Regions from separate parts of the Streptomyces umbrinus genome, predicted to be linked through region 3. Evidence: riboswitches for the same ligand, from Rfam matches in the RefSeq annotation. Region 3 holds a riboswitch; each other region holds the start of a gene.
What was found. A riboswitch is a leader RNA that binds a small molecule or an ion and turns the genes downstream of it on or off. The one in region 3 is predicted to bind cyclic di-AMP.
Positions count from the first base shown of each region.

Region 1: linked by a shared signal. The riboswitch ahead of QF035_RS30670 (LysM peptidoglycan-binding domain-containing protein) and the one ahead of QF035_RS15580 (M23 family metallopeptidase) in region 3 are both predicted to bind cyclic di-AMP.
Region 2: linked by a shared signal. The riboswitch ahead of QF035_RS21240 (C40 family peptidase) and the one ahead of QF035_RS15580 (M23 family metallopeptidase) in region 3 are both predicted to bind cyclic di-AMP.
Region 4: linked by a shared signal. The riboswitch ahead of QF035_RS25180 (M23 family metallopeptidase) and the one ahead of QF035_RS15580 (M23 family metallopeptidase) in region 3 are both predicted to bind cyclic di-AMP.

Region 1 covers NZ_JAUSZI010000002.1:6,939,890-6,942,081, forward strand. Annotated here, with positions in the region: gene QF035_RS30665 (HAD family hydrolase) at 1-46, shown strand, start outside; gene QF035_RS30670 (LysM peptidoglycan-binding domain-containing protein) at 168-911, opposite strand; cyclic di-AMP (ydaO/yuaA leader) riboswitch at 915-1,079, opposite strand; gene QF035_RS30675 (DUF5959 family protein) at 1,436-2,192, opposite strand, start outside.
Region 2 covers NZ_JAUSZI010000002.1:4,876,341-4,878,532, forward strand. Annotated here, with positions in the region: gene pcrA (DNA helicase PcrA) at 1-322, opposite strand, end outside; cyclic di-AMP (ydaO/yuaA leader) riboswitch at 776-946, shown strand; gene QF035_RS21240 (C40 family peptidase) at 954-2,099, shown strand; gene QF035_RS21245 (hypothetical protein) at 2,165-2,192, opposite strand, start outside.
Region 3 covers NZ_JAUSZI010000002.1:3,548,156-3,550,347, forward strand. Annotated here, with positions in the region: gene QF035_RS15575 (GntR family transcriptional regulator) at 1-282, opposite strand, end outside; gene QF035_RS15580 (M23 family metallopeptidase) at 588-1,361, opposite strand; cyclic di-AMP (ydaO/yuaA leader) riboswitch at 1,374-1,534, opposite strand; gene QF035_RS15585 (M16 family metallopeptidase) at 1,772-2,192, opposite strand, start outside.
Region 4 covers NZ_JAUSZI010000002.1:5,771,139-5,773,330, forward strand. Annotated here, with positions in the region: gene QF035_RS25180 (M23 family metallopeptidase) at 1-987, opposite strand, end outside; cyclic di-AMP (ydaO/yuaA leader) riboswitch at 999-1,154, opposite strand; gene QF035_RS25185 (PP2C family protein-serine/threonine phosphatase) at 1,458-2,192, opposite strand, start outside.

The sequences.
Region 1 (2,192 bases), 3.4 Mb from region 3:
CGGCATCGCGGTGGTGCTGGAACGGCTCTTCGGCTCGCGGCCCTAGTTCTGAGTCAGGGTTCTGCGTCAGGAGAAAGCCTGGCGGCCCGCGGAGAGGTCGGTCTCCCTCGCCGCGGGCACACCCGGCACCAGAACGTCCGGCATTGGTCGGCCCGGTACCGGCCCGCTCAGTAGGCCCCGAAGACGTTGTCGATCGAGCCGTACCTCGCGGCGGCGTAGTTGCACGCCGCCGTGATGTTGGCGACCGGGTCGAAGGGGTCCATCGAGGTGCCGGCCACGTGGTAGGCGTTGAAGGTCGGGTCGATGGTCTGGAGGAGCCCCTTCGACGGCGTACCGGCCGCGGCGTTGGAGTCCCAGTTGTTCATGGCCTGCGGGTTGCCCGACGACTCGCGCATGATGTTGCGGTAGATGCCGTCGTACGACCCCGGGATGCCCTGCTGGGCCATGATGTCCAGCGACTCCCTGATCCAGCCGTCGAGGTCGTTGGTGTACGTCTTCGCGGCGGCGGGGGTGACGGCGGACGCGGTGGACGCCTTGGTCGCAGTGGCCGTCTTTGTCGAGGTTTGGACATTTTTCGTACCGACTGTCAGCTTGAGGCCGGGGCGGATGACCGCCGGGTCGTCGCCGATGACCGCGCGGTTGGCCTTGTACAGGTTCTGCCAGCCGCCGCTCGTGGAGTGCTTCTTGGCGATCTTGGTCAGGGTGTCGCCCGCGACCACCTTGTACGTGACGAGCGAGACCTGCGGGACCGCGGCCGGTGCGACCTGGGCGGCCTGCGCCGGCTGTGCGGCCTGGGCGCCGGTCGCGCCCACGATGGGGAGCGCGAGCGCGGCTCCGCCGGTTCCCGCGGCGATGATGCCGCGCGTGAGGGTGTTCATTCTGGGGCGGCGGTGCTTGCCTCGTGCGGCCATGGCGCGTTTCCTCTCCGACGCCTGCGAGGTGAGCTGTCGGGTTCGGGCGGGAGCTGCCCGGCCGCATGCTGCACGCGGCTTCACCCCGAGCCGTTCCGGAATCCGGACCGGCGGCTTACCTGGGTCCCCCGCTCCTGCCGTACGCGAGTGAATGGGTGGTTGGGATCTCCGGGCGGCGGCAGGATTAGGCGGTCCATCCGGAGTGACGTGAACGTATGCGAGAGCACATGCCGTGAACAAGCCCAGAATTCACATGGAGATGTCATTTGCCTGTTCAGGGCAGATGGGAATTCTTGATCCATTCGGAAGGCGAAGTTCAACTTGCTTTGCGCAAAGGTGAATCGACCGGCTTGGCAAAGTGGCCATCCGGAGCGGACGTGACCCAATTCACGTGCGCAGGTGGGGAATTAGGTGCGTGATGTGTCTAATACGGGCAAGTCGGGCGGGGTCTGGATGTCCGCCCAGTCGGCATAAGGGACTACTTGTCCAGAAACGTTCTCACTGCTCTTCAGGGTTCCAGAGGGTCAGCCTTCTGGGTTCCAGAGAGTCAGTACGTCACGCAGTTTCTGCCGGTGGCTGTCGATCCAGTTCCGGGGAAGATCGACGGGAACGCACACGGTGGCCATGGAAATCGTGTCGTCCTCCACGATCACCTCGGGGCAATCCCGTTCTCCCGTGAGCCGAACGGAAATCGACGGTCCTCGCTCCACCGTCATCCATGCGATGTCCTCGCCGCGGTCGAATGCGGCGTCCAGAGCGTGCCCCCAGGTCTCAAGTCGGCGGCGCCACAGAGCGAGTTCGAGGCGGCCGCTGACAAAAGGCGTCTCCACGACGATCTCGGCCGCGAGCCCCGCCGTCATGAGTGGGTGCCGGCCGAGGACCGTGATCCTGACCGAGTTGCCCTCCTCGTCGGCGAGGAGCGCGAGGTCCGTCGGGCCGGTGCGGTGGTCGGCCGGGAGGTCGGCGTCGCAGAGGGCACAGACGAAATGGGCGTCCTGTACGGAGTTCCACTCGGCGCAGGACGGGCAGCGGCGGTAGGTGATCGGGTGGGTGTAGCCGCTGGTGTGGGCGCCGGAGTGGGAGATGCCCGCGCGGGTGAGGGCCGCCGCGAGCGACCGCCACGATTCGGGGTCGGGGCAGTAGCCGGTGGACTGGTTGCTCGCGTACGTGACCGCCCAGCCGGAGGAGGTCTGTGCGAAGCCCAACTCCCCGGCGGCGCGTACCGGTTCCCCTTCCGCGCATGCCACGTGCTCGGAGCGGCGTGGGGCCAGGCGCAGGGTC
Region 2 (2,192 bases), 1.3 Mb from region 3:
CGATCCGGTGCGTGAGCACACGGGTCTTGCCGGAACCCGCGCCGGCCACGATGAGCAGCGGCGAGCCGTGGTGGACCACCGCCGCGCGCTGGTTCTCGTTCAGCCCGTCCAGGAGCGCGGCCGGGTCCACGTGCGGCCTGGGCGCGCCGTCGCGGTAGTAGCCGTCCCGGCTCGGCGGCACGTCGAAGCGGCCGCCGAACAAATCGTCCGGAACGGGCTCCGACTCCGACGCCTCGTCCTCGGGCGGCGGCGGGGGCTCCTCCTCGTGGGCCCGCGAGGGCTTGAGGTCCGCCAGGAAGCTGTCATCAAAGAGGCTGCTCATCGCTCTCCGAGTCTAGGCGCCCCCACTGACAGCGTGCCGCCACCCTTGAAACTCCGCGGGCTCGCTCCGCGCGGGTGCGGGCTTCCGTGGCTGCTCGCCTCGGGTCCTGTCACCCTCCGGTGGGGGCTTGTAGCGGTCCGCGATCAGGCGGTCGGCCTGCGACTTTGCTGGAAGTCCCTGGGGGCCGGATCGCGGGTGCGGGTTCGTTGTGGCTTGTCGCGCAGTTCCCCGCGCCCCTAAAGGGCACTGCCCAAAGGGGCACTCCAGCGGGCCGGACTTCATCGAGTGGACAACTCGGCCCACACCCCTCCGAATTGGCCCGGGAGGGCGGGACTCAAAGCTAAGGTCACGAAAATGTATCGGGCATATCGCGCATCAAACTTCACAGGGGCCACAGGAATTAGCTAACTTTTATGTGGGCCGCACGACCCGCACCGGCGAACACGCCGGGCCGAGCGACCTCCGCCGAGTCCGGCAGGCCCTCGTGGCCGACGGAACCGAGGACCCACCGACCTTGGGGTGAATCGGTCCAACTCCCTTCGGGGAAACGGGCCGTAGGGCAAACCTTCCGGAGCACCCGCCCGAACCCGACAGCTAACTCGGTAGGCGGACGACGGAAGGAGACGCCCTCGTGGCGCCACACCGCAGGTCCCGGCCCCCCAGCCCCATGGGCATACGGACTCCGGCCCTCGCCACCGCGGCCCTGACCTCGGTGGCCCTCCTCTCCCAGACGGCGAACGCGTCCCCCTCCGAGGAGCCCAGGCCGAGCCTCGAGGAAATCGAGAAGAAGGTCGACGACCTCTACCGCCAGGCGGAGACGGCCAGCGAGAAGTACAACGCGGCCAAGGAGAAGACCACCAAGCAGAAGAAGCGCGTCGACACCCTGCTCGACGACGTGGCGCAGCGCACGGAGAAACTCAACGACGCGCGCGAGGAGCTCGGTACGTTCGCCGCCGCGCAGTACCGCACCGGGGCCGCCGCCCCCGACACCGCCTCCCTCCTCCTCGCGGACAACCCGCAGGACTACTTCGACCAGACCCAGCTGATGGACCGGCTCACCAGCCGCCAGAAGCAGTCCGTCGACGACTACGTGACGCAGCAGACCGCCACGACGGAGAAGCGGCAGGAGGCGTCCGAGAGCCTGGAGACGCTCACCAGGACGCAGAGGTCGCTGAAGACGTCCAAGGCGGACGTCCAGCGGAAGCTCGCCACGGCGCGCGACCTCCTCTCGAAGCTGACCACCGAGGAGAAGGCGCGGCTCGCCGCGATCGAGCGGCAGAAGCAGGAAGAGGCCCAGCGCAAGGCGGACGAGCTGGCCCGGCAGCAGGCGGCCGACGCCGAGCGGCGGCGCCAGGAGGCGGCACAGGGCACCGGGACCTCCACGGGCTCCGGGAGCGCCTCGGGGACCTCCGGGTCCGGCTCCGCCACCGCCAAGGCCGACAAGGCGCTCGCCTTCGCCCGCGCCCAGGTCGGCAAACCGTACGTCTGGGGCGCGAGCGGCCCCGGCTCGTACGACTGCTCCGGCCTCACCCAGGCCGCCTGGAAGGCCGCCGGCGTCACCCTCCCGCGCACCACCTGGGACCAGGTCAACGCCGGCACGACGGTCTCCGTGAACAGCGCCCAGCCCGGTGACCTGGTCTTCTTCTACGACGACATCAGCCACGTCGGCATCTACATCGGCGACGGCATGATGATCCACGCGCCCAAGCCGGGGGCGTACGTCCGCGAGGAGTCGATCTACTACATGCCGATCCACAGCGTGGTGCGCCCGGCGTGAGGTGCTTTTCGCCGACCTGAGCGGAAACAGGAGCCTGTTTCCGCTCGGGTCCAGAGCACCGCGAGTCAGGTCCAGAGCACCGCGATGAAGATG
Region 3 (2,192 bases):
CTGGGCGGCGCGCGCGGCACCCAGCGGCTCCAGCAGCATGCGCATCTCCAGGAGGTCGGCGGCCTCCTGCTCGGTGGGCTCCGCGACGCACGCGCCCGCGTGCCTGCGTGTGACGACGAAGCCTTCCGCCTCCAGCGTGCGCAGGGCCTCCCGCACGGGGACCCGCGAGACGCCATACCGGCGCGCGAGCAGTTCTTCGGTGAGCCGGCTGCCGCGCTCGTAGACACCCGCGACGATGTCGTCACGGATCGCCGTGCATACCGAGTGCGCGGGAATACGCATGACCGGACCTCCGCCTTAACCCCCGCGAAACGCGGTCGATTGACGCTTGTTCGGTGACTCTATTGCAGAGAGCGGGAAATTCCGATGGCGGACCGGAATCCGTGGATATTTTTTGGACACACCTGGCTTCTGAACAGGCAGTCGTCCGGTGCAAAGTCGGCCGGGAAGTGGCCGAGAAGCCGTCAGGAAGTGATCAGAACCGCGCGAAGGCCCCGGCTCGGTGAGCCGGGGCCTTCGGGAGAGGTGTCCGCGCGGGCGGGCCGTTGCGTGGGAAGGCTGCCGCGTGGGAGGGCGGTCTCCGACCGTCAGACGTTCACGCCGTGCTGGCGGAGATACGCGATCGGGTCGATGTCCGAGCCGTACTCCGCGCTCGTCCGCGCCTCGAAGTGCAGGTGCGCCCCGGTGACGTTGCCGGTCGCCCCGGAGAGGCCTATCTGCTGGCCCGGGGTGACCGTCTGGCCGACCGAGACACCGAGGGACGACATGTGCCCGTACTGCGTGTAGGTGCCGTCGTTCATCTTGATGACGACCTCGTTGCCGTACGAGCCGCCCCAGCCGGCCTCGACGACGGTGCCGGCGCCCACCGCGTGCACGGCGGTGCCGCTCGCGGCGTGGAAGTCGATACCGGTGTGGCTGCCGGAGGACCAGACGGCGCCGCCGGCCTTGTAGCCGGTGGAGACGTACGAGCCGGAGATGGGCGCGGTGTACGACTTCAGCAGGCGCTCGCGCTCGGCCGCACGGGCGGCGCGGGCCTTGACCTCGCGCTCCTTCTTGGCCTTCTCCGCGGCTTCCTTGGCCCGCTCCTTGGCGGCGGCCTCGGCCTTCTCGCGGGCGGCGGTCTCGTCGGCGGCCTGCTGCTGGGCGGCGGCCTGGGCGTCGATCTGGTCGGCGACCGAGTCGCCGATGGTGATCGCCTGGGTCAGGGTCTGCTCGGCCGGGCTCTCGGCGGCGAGTGCGGGAGCAGCCAGGGTGCCGACCACACCGGTGGTGGCGAGTGCGGCGACGCCGACGGTCCGGTTGGTCGTGCGCTTCATACGGCTGGGACGACGGTGCTTCCCGGCGGCGCGAGTGAACGCCATGAAGTGGCTGGTCCTTTCCTTCCTTCTCGCCTACCGGGTTAGCTGACGGGTTCGGAGCAGGAAGGTCTCCTACGGACCCCCTTCGGGAAGGGCGTCCGATTCACCCCAGGGACTACGTATGGGTCCCCGGCTCCCCTGGCTCGCGCCGTACGGGGACTCGGCGATGACTGTCCGGTGCCGCGGGCGCGGCGCACTGCCTGACGAACAGCCGGACCGACGCTAAGCGGGGCGTCTTTCAATCAACAAACGGATCAAGGGTTTTGTAGCGCATGCCACAGGGCAGACAGGCAACCTCCCTATCAATACGGACAACCCGCAGTTCGGGTGCTGAAGTCCGGGCAAAAGGAGAACCCAGGCGACTCTTCGGTCACCTGGGTTCTCCGTGGAACGACCCTGTTCCGCTCCGCGTTCTACTCCGCTGTCACGACGCTGACTTCGCCGATTCCGAGGGCCCGGACCGGCTCCTCGATCTGCGCGGCGTCACCGACGAGGACGGTCACCAGACGGTCCACCGGGAAGGCGCTCACGGCGGCCGCGGTGGCCTCCACGGTGCCCGTCGCGGCGAGCTGTTGGTACAGCGTCGCCTGGAAGTCGTCCGGCAGGTACTGCTCGACCTGGTCGGCGAGGGTGCCCGCGACGGCGGCGGCCGTCTCGTACTTCAGCGGCGCCACGCCCACGAGGTTCTGCACGGCGATGTCGCGCTCGGCGTCGGTGAGTCCCTCGGCCGCGAGGGTGCGCAGCACCTTCCAGAGGTCGTCGAGCGCCGGGCCGGTGTTCGGGGTGTCCACGGAGCCGCTGATGGCGAGCATCGCGGCGCCCGTCCCGTCCGGC
Region 4 (2,192 bases), 2.2 Mb from region 3:
GTGGACCTCCAGGTGGAGGTGCGCCCCGGTGACGTTGCCGGTCGCGCCCACGCGGCCGATGATGTCGCCGGTGTTCACCTTCTGCCCGACGCTGACGCCGATCGACGACTGGTGCGCGTACCAGATCTCCGTACCGTCATCGAGTTCGAGGACCGTGCGGTAGCCGTACGACCCGTTCCAGCCGGCTTCCTTGATCGTGCCGCTGTGAACGGCCTTGATCGGGGTACCCGTGGGAGCGGCGAAGTCCAGACCCGTGTGCTGACCGGACGACCACAGCGCACCGGACTGCCCGAAGGTCGAGGTGATCGTGTACGAGGAGGTGGGGAGCGTGAACTGCTTGGCGAGCTCGGCGAGGCGCGCGGCCTCGGCCTTCTCCTTGGCCTCCTGGTCCGCCTTCTTCTTGGCGGCGGCGACCTTGGCCTCGGCGGCGTCCCGCTCCTTGGCGGCCAGCGTGGCGGCCTTCTTCGCGGCGGCGGCCTCGGCGGCCTCCTGGGCCTCGCGGTCCACCTGGTCCTGCTGCTGCTCGGCCTGGAGCATGATGCGGGCGCGCAGGGCCTCGCCCGCGTCCGAGTTGCCCTGCTCGGCGTCGGCGGTGGTGAGGCCGACGGCGGTGATCGGGGTGCTGGAGCCCTCGGGGGCGTCGTCGTCCGAGAACGGCGAGCCGACGTTCGGCAGGTCGGGGATCGAGATCGACACCGGGGGCTTGCCGGTCTGCGCGCTGGCCATGCCACCCGCACCGACGGCGGCTATGACGCCGACGCCCAGAACGGTCGAGCTACGGGCGAGTCCGCCGCCGCGCTGCTTGGCGACGCGGTGCCGGCCGCGGACGGGAAGGACGGTCTCCGCGCTGGGATTCCAGACCTCCCACGTCTCCTCGTCCTTACGAGCGCCGTAGGCGAATGTGTCGGGCTTCTTCTCGCCCGAGGACTCACCCGTCAACTCATCCGGAACGAACGAGGGTGTGAGGGCAGACCGGTTGGACGCCACGTAGGCGCACTCCTTTCCTTCCTTCTCGCCTACCGGGTTAGCTGACGGGTTCGGAGCAGGAAGGTCTCCTACGCGCGTCAACCGCGGTGCGCTACACCGCGAAGACGAGCGATTCACCCCAAGTGGTGGTTCCCCGGTTCCCTTGCGGGATTCGGCGCGTGCGCACGGAGCCGACTCTTGTGACGGCTGGGACGACCGCGCTGCGTTATCGAACGTTAATAGACCCGGGCACCGGATTCCAAGCTGTTCCTGATGATCGTTACGGCTCTTGGCCTGGACTAACAGGTCACGAGCGGGGTAAATCGGGCGAGTTGATCGACATTCAGGAACGGGAGCCCTGTTGATGATGCGTCAGATGCTGTGCGGAGGGATGCTGTTCGACTACGAACGGTGATAAAGGCCGCCGAAAGAGCGACGCATCTCACGGCCGCCGCACTCATGACCGTCACGCAATCACCACGACCGCACCCTCACGGCCGCCGCACCGCGAGCAGTGCCATGTCGTCGGTCGCCCCGCCCCCGGTGTGCCGCAGGACGTCGTCCAGTACCGCGGCGAGCAACGCGTCGGGCCCGGGGAAGACCCGCCCGGACAGCCGCCGCGCCGGGTCGTAGAAGACGTCTCGCCGGTCCCGCGCCTCGGACAGCCCGTCCGTGTGGAAGAGCAGCATGGCCCCGCCCGGGAACGCCTCCTCCTGCGCGCGGTCGGGCCAGGCCCCCAACTCCCCGGTCCCGAGCGGCAGGGCCGGCTCAGGCGCGGCGAGCGTACGTACCTCTCCGTCGCCGTGCAGCAGGAGTGGCCCGGGGTGGCCGCGGTTCACGAGGCGTACGACCGGGGTGCCGTGCGGGATCTCGGCGAGCACGGCGGTGGTGAAGTCCTCGAGGACCGCGATGATGTCCCGCCGGACGCCTTCGCGCGCGAGTGCCCGCTCCAGCCGCTGGGCGACCGCCTCCAGGCTCGCCTCCTGCTCGGCGGCCTCCCGGAAGGCACCGATGAGTACGGCGACGACGGCGACCGCTCCCATGCCCTTGCCCCGTACGTCGCCCACGAGGAGCCGTACACCGTGCGGGGTGTCCTGCACGGCGTACAGATCGCCCCCGATGAACGCACCCTCCTGCGCGGCCTCGTACCGTGCCGCGATCTCGAGACCACCGATCCGCGCGGCCGGTTCGGGCAGTACGGCCCGCTGGGCGGCCTCCGCGATCTC